2 regions of the Paenibacillus sp. 10L310 genome follow, and region 1 is predicted to be linked to the other one. Evidence: predicted binding sites of a transcription regulator. Region 1 holds the regulator's gene; the other holds the start of a gene.

Region 1 (12,646 bases):
AGCATATTTCAAATCTTCCGGCGTTGTTAATTTGATATTGGTATAATTGCCTTCCACAACCTTGACCGACATTCCCTGACGTTCAGCCAGCATGGCATCATCTGTTCCCAGAAATCCGTCCTGCTCAGCTGATTCGTAGGCGGAGAGCAGGGAAGAAAGACGAAAAGCCTGCGGGGTTTGAATGCTCCACAGACTGCTACGGTCTGGCGTCGCCGTAACGACTCCTTCCGCATTCACTTGTTTGATCGTATCCTTCACGGGAACCGCCAGTACAGCTGCTCCACCACCGGCTATGGCGGCCGCCATGCATCCCTTGATCTGCTCATGGTTCACAAAAGGACGTACCCCGTCGTGAACGAGAACCCAATCCGTCCCAAGTGCCTCAAGGCCTTTATGGACAGAATGTTGTCTCTCTTTCCCTCCGGGGATAACACGGACACGTGAATCCAGTTGGTATTCTTTTACCCAATCCTGGCAGCGTTCAACATCTGCGGTTCCTGTGACCAGCACCATCTCGCGGATCTCGTCCAGCACAGCAAATACCTCAAGCGTATGTATGAAAACGGGCTTGTCCTGCAGCAACAGAAACTGTTTGCTCTCGGTCGTCCCCATCCGGGTTCCGCGACCTGCTGCCACAATGACAACGCCCCACCCTTTATCCATGCCGCAATCCCTGCCTTGTCTGTCAGTTTATCGTCCAAAGATATACAATATCATTCAACGATACACTACCCATCATACCGCTTTATTGGGCTTTTTCCAACAGTTTCGGCTTGGCAAAAATCATTCGTCCCGCTGAAGTCTGCAACACACTGGTCACCAGCACTTCCATCATCATGCCGATATACTCGCGTCCGCCCTCCACAACGATCATTGTGCCATCATCCAGATAGGCTACACCTTGACCATGCTCCTTGCCATCCTTGATGATCTGCACCATGATCTCCTCACCTGGCAGAACAACCGGCTTAACCGCATTGGCGAGATCATTAATGTTCAACACAGATACACCTTGGAGTTCGCACACTTTGTTCAGGTTAAAGTCATTGGTGACCACTTTGCCCTGAAGCACTTTAGCCAGTTTAACCAGTTTGCTGTCCACCTCGGAGATTTCCTCGAAATCCCCCTCGTAGATCAGGACTTTTACATCAAGTTCCTTCTGGATTTTGTTCAAAATGTCCAGTCCACGCCGTCCTCTGTTTCGCTTGAGCAGATCCGATGAATCGGCAATATGCTGTAACTCCTCCAGAACAAATTCCGGAATTACGATCGTGCCTTCAATAAATCCGGTCTTGCATATATCAGCGATACGCCCATCGATAATAACACTGGTATCCAGAATTTTATGTTCTTCCATCCGTCTGTCCTCGTCCACCTCGGGATGACCCCATCGTCCAGACATCCAGAAGGCCCCCAGATCGTCTTTCTTCGCCATGGCAAGGGTATAACCGGAATAAGCACTAATCACCGTCAGCGCCACTTGCAGCACTTCTCCTGCCGTCCCCATCCATCCCACAACAGGGTAAAGTAACAAGGCCACGAGCAATCCTGCAACGGTACCTGCAGCACCTGCAGCCAATTCGTTCATAGGTACTTTTGCCAATGAATCAATTCCACTATGCAGCCTGTCTGCCATCAATGTTCCACCAATATTACATACAGCCATAAACATTACAGCTCCCAGCAGCGTCGATATACCAGCTCCCAGTAATCCTGCTGACTGAATCCACTCCGCCATCCATGGGACCGATTTTCCTGCCAGATGATATGCCGTGTAGCCGAACCATGCACCGCACAATCCTGTAAAAGTTAAAATGCCTTTTTTCCACATTAGTCCCTGCACCTCCTTCAATGTATCTTGATCTTTATATCCAGTATGATCCAATTCCTGAATTGCTAATCCCATCTGGAAGAACTTTTTGGAAATGTTGCAATCGTCAGTTGAAAGTAGGTAAATTATTGGCATATAATGAATTCAATTCATATCCCGAGGTGAGTGGCAAAATGAGTACGCTAAGTTTACAGGCTTTCCAGGATCAAGTTTCTGAACTGTTGTTGCGTCATCGCAGCCTGATTGATGTACTGTCCAAAACGGGACAAGCCGGAGCGTCTGTTAACCGTGCCGTGTCCAAAGCCATTACCGAATGCGGCTGCATCGAGCTGCACGCCACCAAGCAGAAATATGCCCCGGAGAGCGATATCGCTCAAACCAAGGGCCTGCTGGAAACGCATGTGGAAGGTGAGTTGTGTGAGAACTGCAGAGAGGTCATCAGCTCTGAGCTAGGGCGGAACCTGTTCTACATGTCGGCTCTCTGCAATCTGCTGGACATTAACATGGAAGAGGTCGTAAATCACGAATCACAGAAGTGTTCAACGTTAGGGATGTTTAATCTGTCGTAAGAAGATATGTATGTCGTCCGTAAGGGTTTCTTTTACCGTAAATAGATCTGAATAAACAAAAAGCACGCATTCTCCAGTTCAGGAGAGTACGTGCTTTCTTTGTATAGTGTTGTCCCCAAGGCGACTTAACGATCGGAAGGACGGGAAGATTTCTCATCCTTGCGCTTTTTCGCCCGACTACGTGAGGCCGCTGTTCGCACATTATGCTTCATTCCATACAGGGCGTATAACACCAACGGAATAAAGATCAACTTGGATAACTGCTCCGGGAAAATAACGGCTACGGCTATCGCAAATAACACAACCCATGGTGCAATCCAGATTGCCTTGCGTGGCAAACCGACCTTTTTGAAATTGGGATATTTAAGCGAACTCACCATCAGATACGATAACAGCAACGTAGCAATCATCATGCTAACCGGGCCAATATCCTTATTGAACAAGGACAGTGTGGCCAGTACCCCGCCGGCTGCCGGTATCGGCAGACCTGTGAAGTACCCGGGAATTCCCGGACGAACGTTAAACCGTGCAAGACGAATGGCTCCACAGATCGGAAAAGCCGCTGTTGCGATCCAGGCGAGGATCGGCATTGAATCTTGAAACGACACCATAAATATGATCAGGGCTGGTGCTGCACCAAAGGAAACCATGTCAGACAAGGAATCCAGTTCCTTGCCGAATTCACTTTGGGCATTGAGTGCACGTGCCACTCGGCCATCCAGACCATCCAGCAGCATCGCTACAATGACCATAATGGCAGCCAAACTGTAATTTCCATCAATCGCAAGCAAAATTGCCATCATTCCAAGAAACAGATTACCCAGGGTAAAGAGATTCGGAATGAATCTGGTTAGCATCGTTGTTTCACCTCATCCATTTCAAGCCTTTATATAGGCAAACCCTTACATCTGTCTGTCGATAAACATTTGCTCCTGCAAACGTTTGAGGCCTTCCTTAATGGTCCGGGCACGAACTTCACCAATACCGTCCACTTCGTCCAGTTCTTCAATTGTAGCCATAATAACATGAGGCAATTGTTCGAATTGATCCACCAGATTATGGATAATGACATTGGGCAGGCGGGGGATCTTATTTAATACCCGGAATCCACGAGGGGCAACCGAATCCTCAGAAGTAGCCGCTGATGATGGATAGCCGAGAAGACGGACAATATGATGTGCATCCAGCAACTCATCGTCCGACAATCTTTTCAGTCCCACGATAATTTCACGGATTTTGTCATCACTGTCGTCACGGGCATAGTCTTTATACAATAACCAGGCCTCTTCTTCCGTTGTACCCACAAGTTCTTCCATTTGCATGGAAATGAGTCGTCCCTCATTCCCGAGTTCATGAATGTACCGTTGGATTTCCGTTTTGATCCGCATCACCATTTCGGTACGCTGAATCACATTAACCACTTCAGGAATCGTTACTAATTCCTCAAATTCCGAAGCACTCAGATTCGTAAGGGACTGTGTTAATACCGCTTTGTATTTCTCCAGGGTTTGAATCGCTTGATTCGCTTTGGTCAGTATAACCCCGATTTCCTTGAGGGAATAACGAAGTGTTCCCTGATACAAGGTAATGATATTCCGGCGCTGCGATATGGATACGACCAATTTACCCGTTTGCTTTGCTACACGCTCTGCCGTCCGGTGACGAATCCCCGTCTCTGATGAAGAGATAGATGAATCCGGGATTAACTGGGTATTGGCGTAAAGAATACGCTTCAAATCCTCGCTAAGAATAATGGCTCCATCCATTTTGGCGAGTTCATACAGATAGTTCGGGGAGAAATCACAGTTAATCGAGAATCCCCCATCCACCACTTCCATTACTTCAGGGCTGTATCCTACAACAAGCAGTGCGCCCGTCTTGGCGCGCAGCACATTTTCCAGACCTTCGCGGAAAGGTGTACCTGGTGCGATCAGCCTTAACAACTCATTCATATTATCCAGTTGGCTCATATCTTTCATCTTGTTATGCCCCCTAATCTAAAGCAACCGCTAGTGCATCTGCCACGGTATTCACACCGATCAGTTGTATCCCGCGAGGATGTTTCCAGCCCTTTAAGCTTTTTTCTGGTAAAATGACTCGTTTGAAGCCCAGCTTTGCGGCTTCCTTCACTCGTTGTTCGGCCCGTGATACGGCTCGAACTTCACCTGTCAGACCGATCTCGCCAAAGATGACGTCGTCTGGCTTGGTCGGTACATCTCTCAAACTGGATGCAATGCTGACAGCAACCGCCAAGTCTACAGCGGGCTCATCCAACCGTACTCCACCAGCTACATTTAAGTATGCATCCTGGGTCTGTAAAAACATCCCCATCCGTTTCTCCAGCACTGCAATGATCAGATTTAATCGATGCAGATCTACCCCTGTTGCCATACGGCGGGGAGAAGGGAAATGGGTGGTTGAGATCAACGCCTGTAATTCCACGAGCAGAGGACGTGTCCCCTCCATACTGGCAACTACCGTTGAACCTGCTACACCCAGTGGACGTTCCGACAAAAAGAGTTCGGACGGATTGCCCACCTCACGAAGTCCATCCTCACCCATTTCAAAAATGCCAATCTCATTGGTGGAACCAAAACGGTTCTTCACCGCACGCAGCAGGCGATACGTATGATGCCGTTCTCCTTCAAAATAAAGCACGCAATCCACCATATGTTCTAACATACGTGGACCGGCAATAGCACCTTCTTTGGTAACATGCCCCACAAGAACCGTTGCAATGCCTCTGCCTTTGGCAATCCGCATGAACCTTGACGTACATTCCCTTACCTGTGCAACACTACCCGGCGCACTGGTAACTTCGGGAAGATATACCGTCTGAATGGAGTCGATGACCAGAAAATGCGGCTGGATCTGATCCACCGCTTCCTCTACACGTTCCATATTCGTTTCACACAGTACATACAACTCGGCAGAGAGTGCCCCGAGACGGTCTGCCCGCAATTTGGTTTGCTTGACTGATTCCTCACCGGAAACATATAACACACGCAAACCCGAATGCGTCAAAGCATGGGACGTCTGCAACATCAACGTTGATTTACCAATACCCGGATCTCCGCCCACGAGAACGAGTGAACCCGGAACGATTCCGCCACCCAATACCCGGTTCAACTCTCCGATTCCAGTCTGTACACGCGGTTCCTGACCGCTATCTATATCTATGATAGGAAGCGGTTTATCTTTACTGTCAAACAGAGGAGAATTTCTCCCTTGTGTTTTGACCACCGTCTCTGTTTCTTCCACCATTGAATTCCATGACTGACAACCCGGACACTTACCGTACCACTTGGGGGCTTCATAGCCGCATTCCGTACATTGAAACTTGGTTTTAACTTTGGCCACTTCAGCACTCCTATAATTTAATTTTATAACAGCATTTTGCATTATTCGACGAATTTCACCCAAACTCCCTGACGTGCAGGGTTACTAAAAGTTTACCATTGTTTGAGATTTTTCGTAAAGGATTATCGCAAACTTTACACATGTTCCTGACATAATCATGTCCGTCTTCTGTCCAAAGTGCAAAAAATCCTCCCCGGCCGAAGCCGGGAAGGATTTGATTAAGGATTATGGATCAATACAAGCTGAAGTTTAACTCCAAAGCTTGCTAAATATTATTTAGTTTCGATTTCCTCATTGGACGGAACGACCACGTCTTTTTTCGTAACAGACAGTGCACCGTTCTCTTCGTCGATGAGCAATGAATCCCCTTTGGTTACGTTACCTGTGAGCAACTCTTCGGACAATTTGTCCTCGATATGCTTCTGGATCGCCCGACGAAGCGGACGCGCACCGTAAGCTGGATCAAAGCCTGACTTCGCAAGGAAAGACTTGGCATTGTCAGTGAGTTCGAAATCGACCTCATGTTCAAGCAGTCGTTTACGAAGTTCTTCACTCATAAGCGTAACAATTTCAGCGATGTGTTTTTCTTCAAGTGAGTGGAACACGATAATTTCATCAATCCGGTTAAGGAACTCTGGACGGAAGCTTTTCTTCAGCTCATCCATCACTTTCCCCTTCATGTTGTCATAATCTGCTCCTGCATCTACAACTGCAGTGAAGCCCAGTGTAGAGTTACGTTTGATCGCTTCGGCACCCACGTTGGATGTTAGAATGATCAGCGTATTGCGGAAGTCAACGACGCGACCTTTGGAATCCGTCAGACGACCATCCTCAAGCACTTGTAACAAGATATTGAATACTTCTGGATGTGCTTTCTCGATTTCATCGAGCAGGACTACGGAATATGGTTTGCGACGAACTTTCTCTGTCAGCTGGCCACCTTCTTCGTACCCAACATATCCTGGAGGCGCTCCGACAAGTCGGGAAGTCGAGTGCTTCTCACCATACTCGGACATATCAATCCGGATTACTGCATTTTCATCGCCGAACATCGCTTCAGCCAGAGCACGAGCAAGTTCTGTTTTACCTACCCCTGTAGGGCCGAGGAAAATGAATGAACCCATCGGACGTTTTGGATCTTTAAGTCCCGCACGAGCACGACGAACCGCACGGCTGACAGACTTCACTGCCTCATCCTGACCGATGACACGTTCATGTAGAATAGACTCCAGATTCATCAGACGCTGTGTCTCTTCTTCTTTCAGTTGGTTCACAGGGATTCCTGTCCAGCTGGCTACCACTTGTGCGATATCCTCAGGAGTAACCTCGGAATCGGTGCGACCTTGTTTCTCTTTCCACTGGTTCTTCGTTACATCCAGCTCTTCACGAATTTTTTGTTCCGTATCACGCAGAGCTGCTGCTTTTTCGAACTCCTGACTTTGAACTGCAGCGTCTTTTTCCTTACGGATATCTTCCAGACGGCTTTCCAGTTGTTTCAGGTTTGGTGGGATCGTGTAAGAGTTCAATCTTACTTTGGAACCCGCTTCATCAATCAGGTCAATCGCTTTATCTGGCAGGAAACGGTCTGTAATGTAACGGTCAGACAGTTTAACCGCCTGCACAATTGCTTCGTCCGTAATTTTCACGCGGTGATGCGCCTCATAACGGTCACGCAAGCCGTGCAAGATTTGAATCGCTTCTTCCGGAGAAGGCTGATCTACAGTAATCGGTTGGAAACGACGCTCAAGCGCTGCATCCTTCTCGATGTATTTACGATACTCATCCAGTGTTGTCGCACCGATACATTGCAATTCTCCACGGGCCAGAGCCGGTTTCAAAATGTTAGAAGCATCGATGGCACCTTCAGCTCCGCCTGCGCCAATCAAGGTATGCAATTCGTCGATAAACAGGACAATGTTACCTGCTTGGCGAATCTCATCCATGATTTTTTTCAGACGATCTTCAAACTCACCACGATATTTGGTTCCAGCGACTACAGAACCCATATCCAGGGTCATTACCCGTTTGTCGCGCAATGTTTCCGGAATTTCATTTGCAATGATTTTTTGTGCAAGGCCTTCAGCAATCGCTGTTTTACCTACACCTGGCTCACCGATCAATACCGGGTTGTTCTTCGTACGACGGCTGAGCACCTGAATGACACGCTCAATTTCTTTGCTACGTCCAATGACTGGGTCCAGGTTGTTCTCTCTCGCATAAGCCGTGAGGTCACGTGCCAGACTGTCCAGCGTTGGTGTGCTTACATTGGCAGGTGTGCCATTATGGCTGGATACAGCTTCACTGCTGCCAAGCAATTGCAGCACTTGTTGACGTGCTTTGTTCAGGCTAATTCCTAGGTTATTGAGCACACGTGCTGCAACACCCTCGCCTTCACGAATCAATCCGAGCAGGATATGCTCTGTGCCTACATAAGTGTGGCCCAATTTACGAGCTTCATCCATAGACAGTTCAATTACTTTTTTCGCACGTGGCGTATATGCAATGTTGGTAGGTTGCTCTTGGCCACGGCCAATTAGCGTTTCTACTTCATCCTGAATTTTTTCCAATCCGAGTCCCAGGCCGATCAGTGCTTTGGCTGCGATGCCTTCGCCTTCACGAATGAGGCCGAGCAAAATATGCTCAGTACCGATGTTATTATGACCGAGACGGACAGCTTCTTCCTGCGCGAGTGCGAGCACCTTTTGGGCCCGTTCCGTAAATCTTCCAAACATCATATCTCCTGCACCTCCATGGTTTTGGATAAAACGAGGGTCATATAATGAAATAACCGTCGTATTCTTCATATCATTTTTGTTTGCAGCCATGCTGCGAATAAAGTCATTTGGCATTTGTACATGCCTTATTATATAAAAGCCGCAATGCGGCATGAAACCATAATTCAATACTATATCAGGCTGAACTAGGACTGCTTCGCTGCATTGATCGTATCACGAATCAACTGAGCACGGTATATGTCACGCTCATCTGTGCGCATATCTTCCCCGAATGTTTTCTGCAAAAATCCCGGCTGTGTCATCACATTCAATTCATTCATTACCGTGATGGACAGTCCATCCAACAATCCGAGATCCACGCCAAGGCGTACATCCGATAAGCGCTGTGCAGCTTCCTTGGAATCAACAATAGCTGCATGAGACAATATGCCATAAGAACGCATGACCCGATCCGTAATCCGAAGTCTGGAGTCGGTAATTAACCGTTCTCTCGCTGTACGTTCATGACCAATCATCTGTAACACAACACCATGCAGGTTCTCGATGACTTCCTGTTCGGTCTGTCCCAAAGTAATCTGGTTCGAGATCTGGAACAGGTTACCCATCGCCTCGCTACCTTCACCGTATATCCCTCTTACCGTCAATCCCACTTGGGAAACTGCGGTTAGAATACGGCCAATCTGTTGTGTCATCACCAGGGCAGGCAAGTGCATCATGACCGATGCTCTGACGCCTGTACCTACATTGGTAGGGCAGCTGGTTAAGTATCCTCTGCGATCATCAAAAGCATAATCCACGTGCGCTTCAAAAGCATCATCTATTGCGGAAGCTTTCTCCCAGGCTTCTTTCACCTGAAACCCCGGATAGAGGCACTGGATACGAAGATGATCCTCTTCATTAATCATAATACTGACAGACTCATCCTCACTGAGAATAACCGCACCATTCCTGGATTCATTCGCAAGACTTGGACTGATGAGATGTTTCTCCACCAGCACCCGTTTGTCGAGTTCGTCAATATCGATCAGATCCAACGTATGAAAATCCCCAAAGGCATGAACGTCATCGTATTGAAGTACTTCGCTCAGCTTATTCAGCACCTCTTCCGATTGCTCATTGGAAGCCAGCATCGGAAACGGAACATGCTGAAGGTTGCGTGCAATCCGGACACGGCTGCTAATGACAATTTCGGAATCAGCCGCATCACTGCGCATCCAGTCGCTGAGCGCCTTCTCTGTAAAGCGCAGATTAGGCATTACGCATCCCTCCTACTCATGACAAACTTTACTCCTGAGCTATTCCTTTTTCAAGTCCTCTGATCTGGTCACGGATCTGAGCCGCCTCTTCAAATTCCTCTTGTGCGATGCTCTCTTGTAGCTCACGCTTCAGATCAGCAATTTGCCGTTTCACCTTGATGCGACCACCAGCTCGTGCAGGCACTTTGCCTACATGGGACGTATTACCATGAACCCGCTTGAACAAAGGATCCAGACGACTGTCAAAATATTTATAACATGAACTGCAGCCGAACCGGCCTATCTTACTAAATTGTGCGTACGTCATACCACACTCTTCACATTGAAGAGCTTTTGCAGGTGGTGTTCCTGCCGATCCACTTTTGCCGGCTGGATCAAAATCAAGCAATCCGGACAACAAGTTGTGAATGGAAAACCCACCTGCTGTTCCAGGGATCATTTCCCCTTTTTCACGGGCACATGACTCACAAATATGGAATTCCGTCTTCTCTCCATTTACGATCTTCGTAAAATGAAGTGTCGCCGGACGTTTATTGCATTCTTGGCACAGCATATTGATGTACCTCCTTTGACCCCGATAGTTTTCATTTACCGAGCAAAGATATTAACATCGCCTTCAACATTCTGGCACGAATTTGATCCCGGTAAGGAAGTTTGACCAATATAACCTCTCTAGATACAGCAGCTCGCATCAACCCGGCTTCCCGCTTGTTCAAGAAGCGCGCTTCTTCCAATTGATAGATCAGACCTTCGGCAGCTGTCTGCCCGATCTCTTCACCAATACTATGGTGCAAATGATTATGCAGAGCTGATTGGGCCGGTAATTCAATGCGCTGTATGCGAACATAACCACCACCGCCGCGTTTACTCTCTACCAGGTATCCCTTCTCGAGTGTAAAACGTGTGCTGATGACATAATTGATCTGGGAAGGTACACATGAGAATTGATCTGCCAGATCATTACGCTGAATTTCAACCATTCCTTCGGGACTTTCATGCAAAATACTCTTCAGATATCGTTCGATAATATCAGAGATATTACGCATCCAATCATCCTCCACTGTCTGAAACGTTAAGTCAATAAGGACCCACACGCCCCCACAGAGTACACCTTCTCTACCCATTTAACCAATCAGGGAAACAGCGAATCTTGCTTCCAATGGTGTCAACAGGAGAGCGAAGGAAGCACGAAGGTCCTTTAATATTCCCTTGATCCTCCGATGAAATGAATCCCGTATATTGGCGATCATGCATCAGATTGTAGAAAGAAAGCTACTTAAGTATTAAACCTTTAGTTGACTTTGACTTTCTTTGACTTTATAACCATTATAGCATATTTTGTGGTTTTGCCAAGTGGGGTCACTATTCATTTTTTACGATTTTACACGAAATATTCCCCGGACACAAAAAAACCTCCCCAAAATTTCTGGAGAAGTCCATTTGTCTTTCAATCACGCCGTATTTCTATATAAGCTAATCAAGTTAAATGGAGCAGTGGGAATAGTCATCAGAAGAAATCGAGCAAATAGGTTTCCCGTTCAGGAATCGCTTGTTCCAAAGCCTTGATTGCTGTGTTCGGTCCGTGAATTCTTCCGATTCGTGCCATTTCCGTTGGTCTGCGATATCCCATCAGCACCGCGGTAAGGGATTGAATATCCACCTTAATGATCTGATCATCAGTAATTGGCTCCGTTGTTTTCCATATGGACGCTGTTCCGTTCATTGCCACGTTTAATTGCCATACCCCTTCATTCCATGGAGCGTGGGCATCTTCTACCTGAAGTACAATCTGAACCGGTGAGTCCTGGCTTGCAAATGGATACTGGGATATAAACTGCTCTACACTAACGATACGCGCCATAAAATAAGGTACAATCTCCTGCTGAATCCGTGGGTTATCCAATTGGAAGGCAAGCGTATCACTGGCAGGCGCCTGCAACGTAACTTCCTGGATCATGGAATCATGGTTAGCAATAAAGGTCCACAGCCCTTGCCTAGCCTCTTCATTCAGATAGATGATCTCTTTAATGGTAAATTTATTTTCCTTAACCTCATATAAAAGATAACCTTGTGCTGCATCAGCTTCATCGTAATATACAGCCTTCTGGCTGGCCCCATTAACAAGAACTGAATTCTCCCACCTTGCATCATCTCGAACCAGAGTTCCGTTATAACGCTCAGCATAAGCACTGTATACTTCCTTTAATATGCTGAGGCCCGGATCCCCACGCCGAATTGTTCCAGGTGTCGCTTTTTTCTGAGGCAAATGAGCTGTAGGTACTTTATAACGTTTAAATTCAACATACGTCTCCCATCCATACTTCCGATAGAAACCAAAAGAGAATGGATGCAAGAAAGATATACTCTGTTTGTTACGATTCATTTCTTCCAACGCATGCTTCAGCAGACCCGCTACCCAGCCTTTGCGTCTATACTCTGGCCAGGTGGCTACACCCGCAATACCGCCCATCTCGAACGATCTGCCATGAATATAGGTTTGAAAAGGAATGATGTGAAGTTTGGCTCCTAGCTGCCCGTCCTCATATACACCCCATATATCCTGTGACGAAAATTGACTCCGCCGTTTTTCTTTCTGTTCTTCACTCATTACTACTTGAAAAGCATATTCGGAGAGTGCCATCGCCGGTTCAAAATCATCTACCGTCAATTTCTGAATTTCCATGTTGTCCTACACCCCATTCGCTAGAGTTATATCAATCCAAATCATGGCCTGATATCTGATATATGTACCCCTTAGAGTGTGTCAGAGGATTCTTACAAAGTCAAATAAGAGATGCTTCCGCATCCCCTAAAATAAACAAATAAAAACCACCACCGAATAACATCGGCAGTGGTTCTTCGCTTGGCGGCGTCCTACTCTCCCAGGACCCTGCG
Region 2 (12,646 bases), on a different contig from region 1:
TAAAGCGTGCGTTTATAAATGAAGGTAATGAGGATGTATACGTATTCAAAAACGGTGCGTGATGTGGTTCACAACCCCGGCGGAGCAGGAGGTACTAGAGGTCTTATCGTCTTGACCCAGGCGTATCCTTCAATTATAGTTGGTACGTAGGACTTAAACTATTTTAGATAGATAAAGGTGGCTTGCAGCATGTCTGAGAAAATCTACGTTGGGGTCGATCTCGGCGGAACAGCAATCAAGGTCGGTATATGCGATGAACAAGGTCAGCTAATGCATACGTATGAAGGACCGACTGAAGTGGATAAGGGCGTAGACACGGTCATCGCCAACATCGAGAAGTATGTCCGACATATCGTAGCCGAATCACCTTACAGTTGGGAACAGCTTGAGGGTGTAGGTGCTGGAGTGGCCGGTTTCACGAATGTACGCGAGGGAATTATCGTTCATGCCCCTAACATCGGATTTCGGAATGTGGCCATTCGTTCGATTCTGGAAGAACGTCTGGGCAAGCCAATCAAAATAGATAACGATGCAAACGTGGCTGCACTGGGTGAAGTCTGGGCAGGTGCCGGCAAAGGCGTAGACAACTGCGTATGTTATACACTCGGTACGGGTGTTGGCGGAGGCTTGATCCTGAATGGTAACATTTATCAGGGTTTCTCCGGTATGGCGGGAGAACTGGGTCATATCAGTGTTGTACCTGATCTGGAAGCCATCAAATGCGGTTGTGGTAAAATGGGATGTGTAGAAACAGTATCGTCTGCAACGGGTATTATCCGTATGGCAAAGGATGCCGTAGAGCGCGGGGATCATACGTCACTGGCACTCGTCGACAAGATTGCAGCCAAAGAAGTATTTGATGCTGCCAAGGCAGGCGATGAAGTGGCACAGCGCATTGTGAATCGTGCGGCCTTTTACCTGGGCAAGTCCATGGCTACTGTAGCAGCTGTCATTAACCCGGAGATGTTCATCATCGGTGGTGGCGTATCCAAAGCGGGCAATTTCTTGTTTGATGAAATCCGTACTGTGTTTGCTAAGCTGACGCCAGAACCGTTGCAAGATGGGGTTCAGATTCTGGAAGCTACACTTGGTAATAATGCAGGTATTGTGGGTGCAGCAGGTCTTCTCTTGCGTTCCTAGTATCCTCGTAACAATATATGAAGACAGCAATATGATAAGGAGGGGACATTTATGCTTGAAGGTGAAGGATCACCAGGCACAGGCGCCACGCTCATTATCATTACGGGCATGTCCGGAGCAGGTAAAACCATTGCAGTACAAAGCCTGGAGGATCTGGGTTTCTTCTGTGTGGATAATCTGCCGCCGGTATTGATTCCAAAATTTGCGGAACTAATTGAACAGTCAAACGGCAAGATTGGTAAGGTTGCATTGGTTATCGATCTGCGCGGGCGTGAATTCTTTACGGCTCTGTCCGAGTCTTTGAACTATATTAAAGATCATTTTACCATTCATTGCGAGATTTTATTCCTGGATGCTACAGATTCTGTACTTGTTCAGCGTTACAAAGAAAGCAGGCGCAGACATCCTCTGGCTCCTGAGGGCATGCCGCTGGACGGCATCCGACTGGAACGCAAGATGTTGGAGGAACTCAAAAACTCTGCGACTCAGGTACTGAATACAAGTACAATGAAGCCTGCTCAACTGAAAGAACGCATCATATCCCGTTTTTCTCATCTGGAAAGCCAAATGCTGTCGGTGAATATTACGTCGTTTGGATTCAAGTATGGGATTCCGATTGATGCTGATCTGGTGTTTGATGTACGTTTTTTACCGAATCCGCATTATATTGATCATTTGCGACCGAATACGGGACAGAATAGTGATGTGTATGAATATGTTATGAAATGGCCAGAGACACAGGCGTTTCTGACCAAGCTGCTGGATATGCTGCATTTCCTGATTCCGCAATACCGGAAGGAAGGCAAAAGCCAGGTTATTATTGGAATCGGCTGTACCGGAGGCAAGCATCGTTCGGTAGCAATATCGGAATATTTGGGCAAGATGTTGGGAAGCAGCGAGACAGAAGCTGTTACCGTGAGCCATCGCGACGCTGACCGGGACCGTCATTGAAGAGGGTGAAGGGATGAAAGAGGCCGGACCACGAAGAGAACGTCCGAGAATAGTTGTAATGGGCGGCGGAACCGGATTATCCGTGATGCTGCGCGGTTTGAAAGAGAAGCCGCTGGATATCACGGCCATCGTCACAGTTGCAGATGACGGTGGAAGTTCAGGCATCCTGCGCAATGAGCTACAGATGCCGCCTCCGGGCGACATTCGCAACGTGCTTACGGCACTGGCTGATGTAGAACCATTGCTTTCAGATATGTTGAAGTACCGTTTCAATACAGGCGCGGGGCTTGCAGGCCACAGCTTGGGAAATTTGATTTTGGCTGCAATGACGGATATTTCGGGCGACTTTGTGACCGCAGTGCGGGAGCTTAGCCGCGTGTTTGCCGTTCGAGGTGAGGTATTGCCAGCCGCAGGCCAGGCCGTTGTGTTGCATGCCGAGATGGAAGATGGGACAATTATTACAGGTGAGTCCAAAATCCCTGAGGCGGGTGGACGCATCAAACGTGTTTTCCTTGAACCGGATCACGTGGAGCCGTTGCCAGAGGCAGTAGAGGCCATTCGTCAAGCTGATGCTATTCTAATCGGGCCAGGCAGCCTCTATACAAGCATCCTTCCCAATTTACTCGTACCTAAGCTTGCAGAAGCTGTGGTAGAGGCTGATGCGGTGAAGATGTTTATCTGTAATGTGATGACACAGCCGGGAGAAACAGATAACTATACGGTAAGTGACCACCTTAAGGCGGTACACGAGCATATAGGTCATCAGCTCTTCGACTATGTTATCGTAAATAATGGTGATATTCCGCTGCAAGTGCAAAATAAGTATGCGGAAAAAGGAGCAAAACCGGTTGTACTGGATATGAATGTACTCGAAAGTGCCGGCTATCAGGTGGTTGCAGATACCCTTGTTCTGTTCAAAACCTATCTGCGTCATGATGCTGACAAGTTAAGTCATCACATCTACCAACTGGTACAAAATTGGATGTTACGGAAGAGGTGAAGTCCCATGTCGTTTGCAGCACAGACCAAAAAAGAATTAACCATGATCGAGAGCGAACCGTGCTGCGAAAAGGCGGAACTTTCAGCCCTCATCCGTATGCTTGGTGCAGTGCAGTTATCGAATAAAAAAGTGATCTTGGATATTTCGACGGAGAATGCCGCGATTGCAAGACGGGCATACTCTCTGCTTAAAAAGCATTTTCAAGTGCATACGGAATTACTGGTCCGCAAAAAAATGCGGCTGAAAAAGAACAATGTATATATTGTTCGTATTCCAACCATGGTACAGGAGATTCTCAATAGTCTTCATATTGTATCTGAGGGCTTTCTCTTTACCCCAGGGATCAGTACGGAATTGTTTCAGCAAAACTGTTGTAAACGGGCCTATCTTCGCGGTGCATTTCTGGCCGGTGGATCGGTTAATAATCCGGAAGGTTCCTCGTACCATCTGGAGATTGCGTCTATGTATGAAGAGCACTGTCAGGCACTGGTTGACCTGGCCAATGAATTTCATCTGAATGCCCGGTGTATAGAACGGAAAAAAGGATTCATCCTATACATTAAGGAAGGCGAGAAAATCATTGAGCTGCTCAGCATCATTGGTGCTCATCAGGCCTTGTTCAAGTTTGAAGATGTACGAATTATGCGAGACATGCGTAACTCCGTTAACCGGATTGTCAATTGTGAGACCGCCAACCTGAACAAAACGATTGGAGCGGCGGTAAGACAAATCGATAATATCCGGTTGTTACAAAAGGAAGTTGGTCTGGAATCTTTGCCTGAGAAACTTCGCGAAGTGGCGGAGGTTCGACTCGCTCATCCGGATATCAACTTGAAGGAAGTTGGCGAGCTCCTTAAAGGTACAGTCAGCAAGTCGGGAGTGAACCATCGGCTTCGTAAAATTGATGAGCTGGCTGAGAAAGTACGCACAGAACGTTATGGTTAAGACGGAGTAGGGTAAAGTAACAAGGTCCGCTGTTTCTGCTGAACAGAAAGGTCGGGAAAGTCAACCGTTAAGGATCTGGGAGACTCACTTAGGTCATTGGATGCGCTGTGCAAAAGATGAAATTAGGGCAAGATAATGTCCTCCAAAGCACCCTGAGTTTTTTCTTCTAGTGTCCTGCACGGGTTAATGGTATAATGTTGTTTAAATATAATTGTGTATTTAATGTCCAGATTTCATAATAGGGGGTAAGTTTCCATGACAAAGCACCCGGTAGTTGTCCGTTTGAAAACGGGTCTCCATGCCAGACCTGCTGCACTGTTCGTTCAAGAAGCGAATAAGTACTCGTCTGAAGTGTTCGTCGAGAAGGACGACAAAAAAGTTAATGCAAAAAGTATCATGGGGATCATGAGCCTTGCAATTAGCACAGGTACGGAAATTCAGATTAGTGCAGAGGGCGCGGATGCCGAACAGGCTGTAAACGCTTTAGTTAGTCTGGTAAGCAAGGAAGAGCTCGAAAACCAATAAGATATGATCAATCCAATGAAGAAGTCCCGAAAGGGGCTTTTTTGCGTTATTGACGTATTTGCTATCGTCAAGTGCAACATTATGGAATTTGTCCCGTCTGTTAAGGTATCAAATCGTTTAAAGTTTGAGATGTTAACACATAAGGAGGCTATCGTGATGGGTAAACAATGGATGAAACCGTTTGGTGCGGTGCTGGTGGCAAGTACATTGCTTGTTGGAGGAACAGCATGGGTTGCACCAGGTAACTATGCTTACGCTGCAGAGGTTCAGGGAGTACAACAGAATGTGATTAATGTTGTGGGTAAAGGTGAGATTCAGGTGAAGCCTGATATCGCGTATCTGTCTATTGGTGTGAACAGTACTGCAGAGACAGCTGCATCTGCTCAAAAAGCGAATGCTGCCAAAGTTCAAAAAGTATCCAACTTGCTTAAGAATACGTGGAAGATCAGTGCAGACGACATTCAAACGAGTCAGTTCTCTGTACAACCCAACTATACGTATAGCGAAAAAGACGGACAACAAATTAAAGGATATACAGCGCATCATACGCTGACAGTCACATATCGTCAAATGGACAAGATTGGCGAGTTGCTCGATGCTGCTTCGGGTGCGGGTGCCAACAATATTGAAAACGTACGCTTTACTGTAGAAAATCCGGAAAGTTATGAATCCCAAGTGATTGAAAAAGCTGTTGCCAATGCAGATGTGAAAGCGGGCGCCATTGCAAAAGCAGTTAAACGTCAACTGGGTGCTGTTCTTTCCGTGAGCCAAGGTGATGCCGATGTGCCTGTATTCTATGCAAGCGAGGCGTTGATGTCCAAAGCACAAGATACAGCAGGTGGTACTGAGATTGAAACAGGCCAGGTTAAAGTAAGTACAATTCTGAATATCACGTATGAAATGAAATAAACAAGATCGAACTAAGGATTGTAAACTCAAGAACCTTTTTAAGTGTCATTTGAAGGGTACAACGAAATAATGACAAAGACTTTGTCCTGTGGACAGAGTCTTTTTTTGTTGGAAAAGCAAACTTTGATGAAGTTATATAGAAGGGTACCTTTTTGAAGCAACATGAAATGCTGTATATTGGTATCTTTTTTGTATAGTTGTTCGTGACAAAAAGGTCATATCCCCATATATTTTCCTACTGATATTCATCAACATTGTAACTCGAGCTGTAAACCTTTCCGAAATCGGGTTAATTATAATAGAGAGGTGAGCGTATGAGATATGCGATCAGGTCAGGATTACATACGCAATGATCCCTAATTGTGAATTCAGAGAGGAGTTTTATATATGACATCATGGAAAAAATGGACAAGTGCGTTGCTTGCAACAGGAATTATTGTAGGTAGCGGTTCGGTGTGGCAGGACAGTTCGGTTCAGGCGGCATCGGTATCCTCGAAAGTGACAACCACAGCTGAGGTGACCCTGAAGTCGGGTGGAAAAACACTGACTCAAAAAGGACTTCTTCAAGGTGGTTCAACTTGGGTATCTCTTACGGCAGTTAAAGATGTGGCAGGTGGAACGCTGAAATATGATGCGAAAACCAAGTCATATACGGTAACAGCAGCCAACAATGCGATGACCGTTAGCCTGATGGATGGACAGCCAAACGTTTATATTAACGGTTATTACCCTCAGGTGGAAGCGAAATTGATTCAGGGTCGATTGTATATTCCATTCTCAGCAATGAGAGATTATCTGGGTGTACAGGGGAATTGGGATGCCAAAACCAAAACGTTGACACTCAGCAAGGTGAAACAAAATAACGTTAAAATTAAAGCAGCAACAGTTAATGTCACTGTAAAAAATGCTGAAGTAGATGTTCAATATCCGCAGGTGAGTGGACTTGCCAGCAAAGAAGCTGAAGCGGCGATCAACAAAGTGCTGAAAGACGAAGTGGATGCTTATGTAGCTGACTTCAAGAAACAGACATCTGAATTCGGCGGTGCAACAGCCAACCGTCCATATGCATTTGAGAGCTCCTATATAGTGACGTACAACGAAAAAGGCGTGCTGGGACTCATTACACAACGATACGAAGATTATGCTGGCGCTCATGGTATGACATACCGTACGGGCCACACCTTTGCACTGGACACAGGTAAGGAGCTTACGTTAGATGATGTGCTGCAAAATAACAAAACCATGCGCGAGACGTTGAGTAAAAAAGTGGGTGAACAACTGAAAGCCCGCGGCGGGTACCTCGACGGTTACAAAGGGTTAAATAAAGATCAAGATTTCTATGTGACACCAACGGGTGTAGTTGTGTTCTTCCAGTTGTATGAGTATACGGCGTATGCAGAGGGATTCCCTGAAATGCCATTTACGTATAAAGAGCTTCTCCCTAAAGGCACGGAACCTTTCAGTAATGTAAATGGAACCAAATAAAGAATCATTATTATGCACTCTCAAGTTTTCTTCCTTATAAAATGAAAAAAGAAGCCTTCATCATAATTATGATGAGGGCTTCTTCTCGTATAGACAACACAATTATATGTTGCTGATTACGTTAGGTGCTGACTATGTTAACGCATAGACCGTGGTCTACGTCACACTTAGATGCCTTGTGATCCTACGTTTTCGATAACTTTATCAATGATACCGTAATCGGCGGCTTCAGCAGCACTCATGAAGTAGTCACGATCTGTATCTTTCTCAATCCGCTCCAGCGGTTGACCTGAACGCTCAGAGATGATGCGGTTCAACGTATCACGCATTTTCAGGATGCGGCGAGCACGGATTTCGATGTCAGAAGCCTGACCTTGTGCACCACCAAGTGGTTGGTGAATCATAATTTCACTGTTTGGTAATGCAAAACGTTTACCTTTTGCACCGGCATTCAGCAAGAATGCACCCATGGAAGCCGCCATACCTACACAGATGGTAGATACATCCGGTTTGATGAATTGCATTGTATCGTAAATCGCCATACCGGCTGTAATCGATCCGCCTGGGCTGTTGATGTATAAGTGAATGTCTTTCTCCGGATCTTCCGCAGCCAGGAACAACATCTGTGCCATAATGGCATTAGCCACTACGTCATTAACATCGCTACCAAGGAAAATAATACGATCCTTCAGCAATCTGGAGTAGATGTCGTAGGCGCGCTCACCCCGGTTGCTCTGTTCAACGACCATTGGAATAAAACTCACGTGAAAAACCTCCTTGGAATGTAAATGTTATTGGTGTTTATACTTAAACTGTTACCGTATTACCCACATAATAAACAATTCCAAACAAAAAGTCAAAGAAAGTCAAACTAACTTGCAAAAAAAAGAAACCTTTCCGGTTTCATTGGTTAAATGGGTTATGAGCTGTTAAATAAAAATGGCGCGCCCGCCAAGAATCGAACTTGGATCTCAGGCTTCGGAGGCCTACGTCATATCCATTGGACCACGGGCGCACATTATGTGACAGCAATAATGATTATAGCTCATGAAATATTTAATTGCAAGCAGTTCGTTGTGGTATTGGTTTGGATTAACCTAAAAATGATCATGATGAAGAAGAGTGGATAAAGAGTGCATTTAAGTAAATGCTATTAGAGGTTTTGGACATGCTGTATGAAATGTGATTGTGAGCGATATGTAGATTGAATTCATGTGTTTCTTCTATATATGGTATGCGTGAGCTAGTCCTAGATCATGGAAGTCTAGGATTGTGAAAATAGGCGCGTACAAACGCTGCATGCGTGTCGAAATAACACGTTGAAACACTTGCATGTCACGTCAGTTTTAGGTAGAATAGACGTGGGACTTAAAAAGTTAACCCGGGACGTTTTAGGGCCACGAAAGAGAGCTTAGAACGAGAACTTGCGGGAGTGGAAAGCATGCGAACGATTTTAGAAGTACAAAAGCAGCTTCTGCCTGATCTCATGGATATCTTGAAAAAGAGGTATACGATTCTGCAACAGATCATGTTATCGGATGTGATCGGACGGAGAACGTTAGCTAATTCCATGCAGATGACCGAGCGGGTTCTGAGGGCTGAGACCGATCTGTTAAAGGCTCAGGGACTTATTGAAATTGACAGTGCAGGAATGAAGATCAGCGAGGCAGGGTATGATTTGCTGCAGCAGTTAGAGCCCGTAGCCAAAGAGCTGTTCGGATTATCCGAGCTGGAAGAGCGCATCAAGCAAGCATACGGTCTGCAAAAGGTAGTTGTGGTTCCTGGCGATTCGGACGTTTCTCCATTTGCCAAAAGGGAACTGGGCAGAGCCGGAGCGAAGGCTCTCGGCAATATCATGAGTGACAACGACGTTGTCGCCGTTACTGGCGGTTCAACAACGGCCGAAGTCGCAGAACAACTAAATCCGCCAACATCGCTCAAAGGTGTCTGGTTCGTACCAGCACGCGGTGGACTTGGAGAAAGCCTTGAAATTCAGGCTAATACGATCGCATCCACAATGGCAAAACGGGTAGGGGCGCAATACAAACTCCTGCATGTACCGGATTTGCTCAGTGATCATGCCTATGAATCATTAATCCAGGACCCTAGTGTTCAGGAGATTCTGCAGCTGATCAGGCAATCACGGATTGTTATTCATGGAATTGGTGATGCCGTAGAGATGGCCAAAAGACGCAAACTTGCGACGGAGATTATAGATGAACTTCAGGAGCAAGGGGCCGTATCTGAATCTTTCGGTTATTACTTTAATGATCAGGGTAAGGTGGTACATACCATGCTTACACTGGGTATGCGACTTCAGGATATTGAACGAACCGATGTTGTGATTGGAATTGCAGGTGGCAAAAGCAAAGCTGCTGCTATACATTCCGTGTTACGATTTGGTCAGGAAGATATTCTGATTATTGATGAGGCTGCTGCCGAAGTCATCGTTGCTGAAATGGAATAAGGTTTTACTTTGCATCACAACTATTGTTGTCTTGACGGACTTCACCGTCTGTCTTGAATATATAAGTTTCATAAAAAATTAATCAAAACTTGGGAGGAACTTACTCATGATTAAAGTAGGTATTAACGGTTTTGGACGTATTGGACGCTTGGCATTCCGCCGTATTCAAAATGTAGCAGGCATCGAGGTAGTAGCAATCAACGACTTGACTGACGCTAAAATGCTCGCTCATTTGCTCAAATATGATACAACTCAAGGTCGCTTCGATGGCGATGTTGAAGTACACGATGGCTTCTTCAAAGTGAACGGCAAAGAAGTTAAAGTATTGGCTAACCGTAACCCGGAAGAACTTCCTTGGGGCGACCTGGGCGTAGATATCGTTCTGGAATGTACTGGTTTCTTCACAACTAAAGAAGCAGCTGAGAAACACTTGAAAGGTGGAGCTAAGAAAGTTGTTATCTCCGCACCAGCTACTGGCGACATGAAAACCATCGTTTACAACGTAAACCATGAAATCCTCGACGGTACTGAAACTGTAATCTCCGGCGCATCTTGCACAACAAACTGCCTGGCACCTATGGCAAAAACACTGCAAGACAAATTCGGAATCGTTCAAGGTTTGATGACTACAATTCACGCTTACACTGGCGACCAAAACACGTTGGATGCTCCACACCCTAAAGGTGACTTCCGTCGTGCTCGCGCAGCAGCTGAAAACATCATCCCTAACACAACTGGTGCTGCTAAAGCAATCGGTCTGGTAATCCCAGAACTGCAAGGCATCCTTGATGGTGCAGCTCAACGTGTACCAGTAGCTACTGGTTCCCTGACTGAGCTCGTAACTGTTCTGAACAAAAAAGTAACTGCTGAAGAAGTTAACGCAGCTATGCAAGAAGCTTCCGATCCAGAAACTTTCGGATACACAGAAGACGAAATCGTATCTTCCGATATCCAAGGAATCACTTTCGGTTCCCTGTTTGATGCAACTCAAACTAAAGTTCTGACTGTTGGCGACCAACAATTGGTTAAAACTGTAGCTTGGTATGACAATGAAATGTCCTACACTGCACAATTGGTTCGCACTTTGGAGCACTTTGCAAAAATGATTAAGTAATATCTGTAATAACATAGAGCGGAAACAGATGCTATATTGTTTCCGCTCTTTATATATCTACATTTTGCAAATTTCTCAAAAACACCAGGATTGACGAGGGATTTTAGCTCTTGATTGGTCCACCAAATACATGGGTGCGGAGGAAATACAGATGAACAAAAAAAGTGTACGCGATATCGAATTGACAGGAAAACGGGCTTTTGTCCGTGTAGATTTCAATGTGCCGCTCGAAGATGGTAAAATTACAGATGACAAACGTATTCGTGCAACGCTTCCTACAATCAACTTCTTGATTGAAAAAGGCGCTAAAGTCATTTTGGCAAGCCACATGGGTCGTCCTAACGGCGAAGTGGTTGAATCCTTGCGTTTGACTCCAGCAGCTGAGCGTTTGTCTGAATTGCTTGGTAAAACAGTTGTTAAAGCTGACGATTCCGTTGGTGACGCTGTTAAAGCTCAAATCGCTGAACTGAACAACGGCGACGTATTGTTGCTTGAAAACGTTCGTTTCCACGCAGGCGAAGAGAAAAACGATCCGGAACTGGCAAAACAATTTGCTGAACTGGCTGATGTTTTCGTTAACGATGCGTTTGGCGCGGCTCACAGAGCACACGCTTCGACTGAAGGAATCGCTCACTTGCTTCCAGCAGTGTCCGGTTTGTTGATGGAGAAAGAACTTGAAGTGTTGGGTAAAGCAATTTCCAACCCTGAGCGTCCTTTCACAGCTATCATTGGTGGATCCAAAGTTAAGGACAAAATCGATGTAATCGACAACCTGCTGAACATTGCAGACAACGTAATCATCGGTGGCGGTCTGACTTACACGTTCTTCAAAGCACAAGGACATGAAATTGGACAATCCTTGCTGGATGATTCCAAACTTGATGTTGCTCTCGGTTTTATCGAAAAAGCGAAAAAATTGGGCAAAAACTTCTACCTGCCGGTAGATATCGTAGTATCTGACGATTTCAGTGCGAAAGCAAACACACAAATCGTTGACATCGATGGTATCCCAGCAGATTGGGAAGGTATCGACATCGGTCCTAAAACACGTGAGATCTATGCTGATGTAATCAAAAACTCCAAATTGGTTGTGTGGAACGGACCAATGGGCGTATTTGAAATCGAGCCATTCTCCCACGGTACTCGTGCAGTAGCGGAAGCTTGCGCTGAGACAGAAGCTTACACTGTAATTGGTGGCGGTGACTCCGCAGCAGCAGCTGAGAAGTTCAAATTGGCTGACAAGATGAACCACATCTCTACAGGTGGCGGTGCATCGCTCGAGTTCATGGAAGGTAAAGTACTTCCAGGCGTAGTGGCATTGAACGACAAGTAAGTTTTAGTAGCCTATAGCATGAAGGAGTTGAAACCCATGAGAACACCGATTATCGCAGGTAACTGGAAAATGTTCAAAACGGTTTCCGAATCCAATGACTTCATTCAGGAAGTTAAAGGAAAAGCGGAAGTTGAAGGCGTAGAGACTGTAATCTGCGCACCGTTTACAAATCTGCCATCCCTGGTAGAAGCCGTTAAAGGCACAAACATCAAAATTGGTGCACAAAATCTTCATTTTGAAGATAACGGTGCATTCACAGGTGAAATCAGCGGCGTGATGCTGAAAGACCTGGGTGTGGATTATGTCATTATTGGTCACTCGGAGCGCCGTCAATATTTTGCGGAAACCGATGAGACTGTCAATAAAAAGTTGCATGCAGCATTCCGTCACGGTTTGACTCCAATCTTCTGCCTTGGTGAGACGCTTGAAGAGCGTGAAGCGAACCAAACAAAAGACGTATGCAAAGTGCAAACAGTAGCTGCTTTTGCAGGTCTGTCTGCAGAGCAAGCGGCCCAAGTTGTTATCGCTTATGAGCCAATCTGGGCGATTGGTACAGGCAAATCCTCCACTTCCCAAGATGCGAATGAAGTTATTGCTTACATTCGTACGCTGGTGAAGGATCTGTACAACGAGACGGTTGCGAATGCAGTTCGTATTCAATACGGCGGCAGTGTTAAACCAGAGAACGTAACAGAATACCTCGGACAAAGCGACATCGACGGCGCACTTGTTGGCGGTGCCAGCTTGCAGCCGGCTTCGTTCATCGCGCTTGTTGAG

Evidence for each region. Region 1 encodes CtsR, which represses protease genes until heat stress. Its sites were predicted from a motif close to ATGGTCAATAAAGGTCAAACA; they were not measured.
Region 2: clpP (ATP-dependent Clp endopeptidase proteolytic subunit ClpP) is a predicted target of CtsR. The motif match lies at 7,808-7,828, and genes of this name have one in related genera.

Annotation. Positions count from the first base shown of each region.
Region 1 covers NZ_JBFTKC010000026.1:326-12,971, reverse strand. Annotated here, with positions in the region: gene ispD (2-C-methyl-D-erythritol 4-phosphate cytidylyltransferase) at 1-663, opposite strand, end outside; gene AC1DE7_RS29010 (PIN/TRAM domain-containing protein) at 746-1,831, opposite strand; gene AC1DE7_RS29005 (nucleoside triphosphate pyrophosphohydrolase family protein) at 2,005-2,400, shown strand; gene pssA (CDP-diacylglycerol--serine O-phosphatidyltransferase) at 2,526-3,257, opposite strand; gene disA (DNA integrity scanning diadenylate cyclase DisA) at 3,303-4,379, opposite strand; gene radA (DNA repair protein RadA) at 4,393-5,760, opposite strand; gene AC1DE7_RS28985 (ATP-dependent Clp protease ATP-binding subunit) at 6,033-8,495, opposite strand; gene AC1DE7_RS28980 (protein arginine kinase) at 8,681-9,751, opposite strand; gene AC1DE7_RS28975 (UvrB/UvrC motif-containing protein) at 9,780-10,304, opposite strand; gene AC1DE7_RS28970 (CtsR family transcriptional regulator) at 10,336-10,797, opposite strand; gene AC1DE7_RS28965 (GNAT family N-acetyltransferase) at 11,259-12,434, opposite strand; rRNA gene rrf (5S ribosomal RNA) at 12,613-12,646, opposite strand, start outside.
Region 2 covers NZ_JBFTKC010000030.1:8,548-21,193, reverse strand. Annotated here, with positions in the region: gene AC1DE7_RS30250 (ROK family glucokinase) at 190-1,140, shown strand; gene rapZ (RNase adapter RapZ) at 1,192-2,091, shown strand; gene AC1DE7_RS30240 (gluconeogenesis factor YvcK family protein) at 2,105-3,091, shown strand; gene whiA (DNA-binding protein WhiA) at 3,098-4,036, shown strand; gene AC1DE7_RS30230 (HPr family phosphocarrier protein) at 4,292-4,561, shown strand; gene AC1DE7_RS30225 (SIMPL domain-containing protein) at 4,718-5,470, shown strand; gene AC1DE7_RS30220 (stalk domain-containing protein) at 5,858-6,955, shown strand; gene clpP (ATP-dependent Clp endopeptidase proteolytic subunit ClpP) at 7,123-7,719, opposite strand; tRNA gene AC1DE7_RS30210 (tRNA-Arg) at 7,896-7,970, opposite strand; gene AC1DE7_RS30205 (sugar-binding transcriptional regulator) at 8,397-9,422, shown strand; gene gap (type I glyceraldehyde-3-phosphate dehydrogenase) at 9,529-10,536, shown strand; gene AC1DE7_RS30195 (phosphoglycerate kinase) at 10,688-11,869, shown strand; gene tpiA (triose-phosphate isomerase) at 11,906-12,646, shown strand, end outside.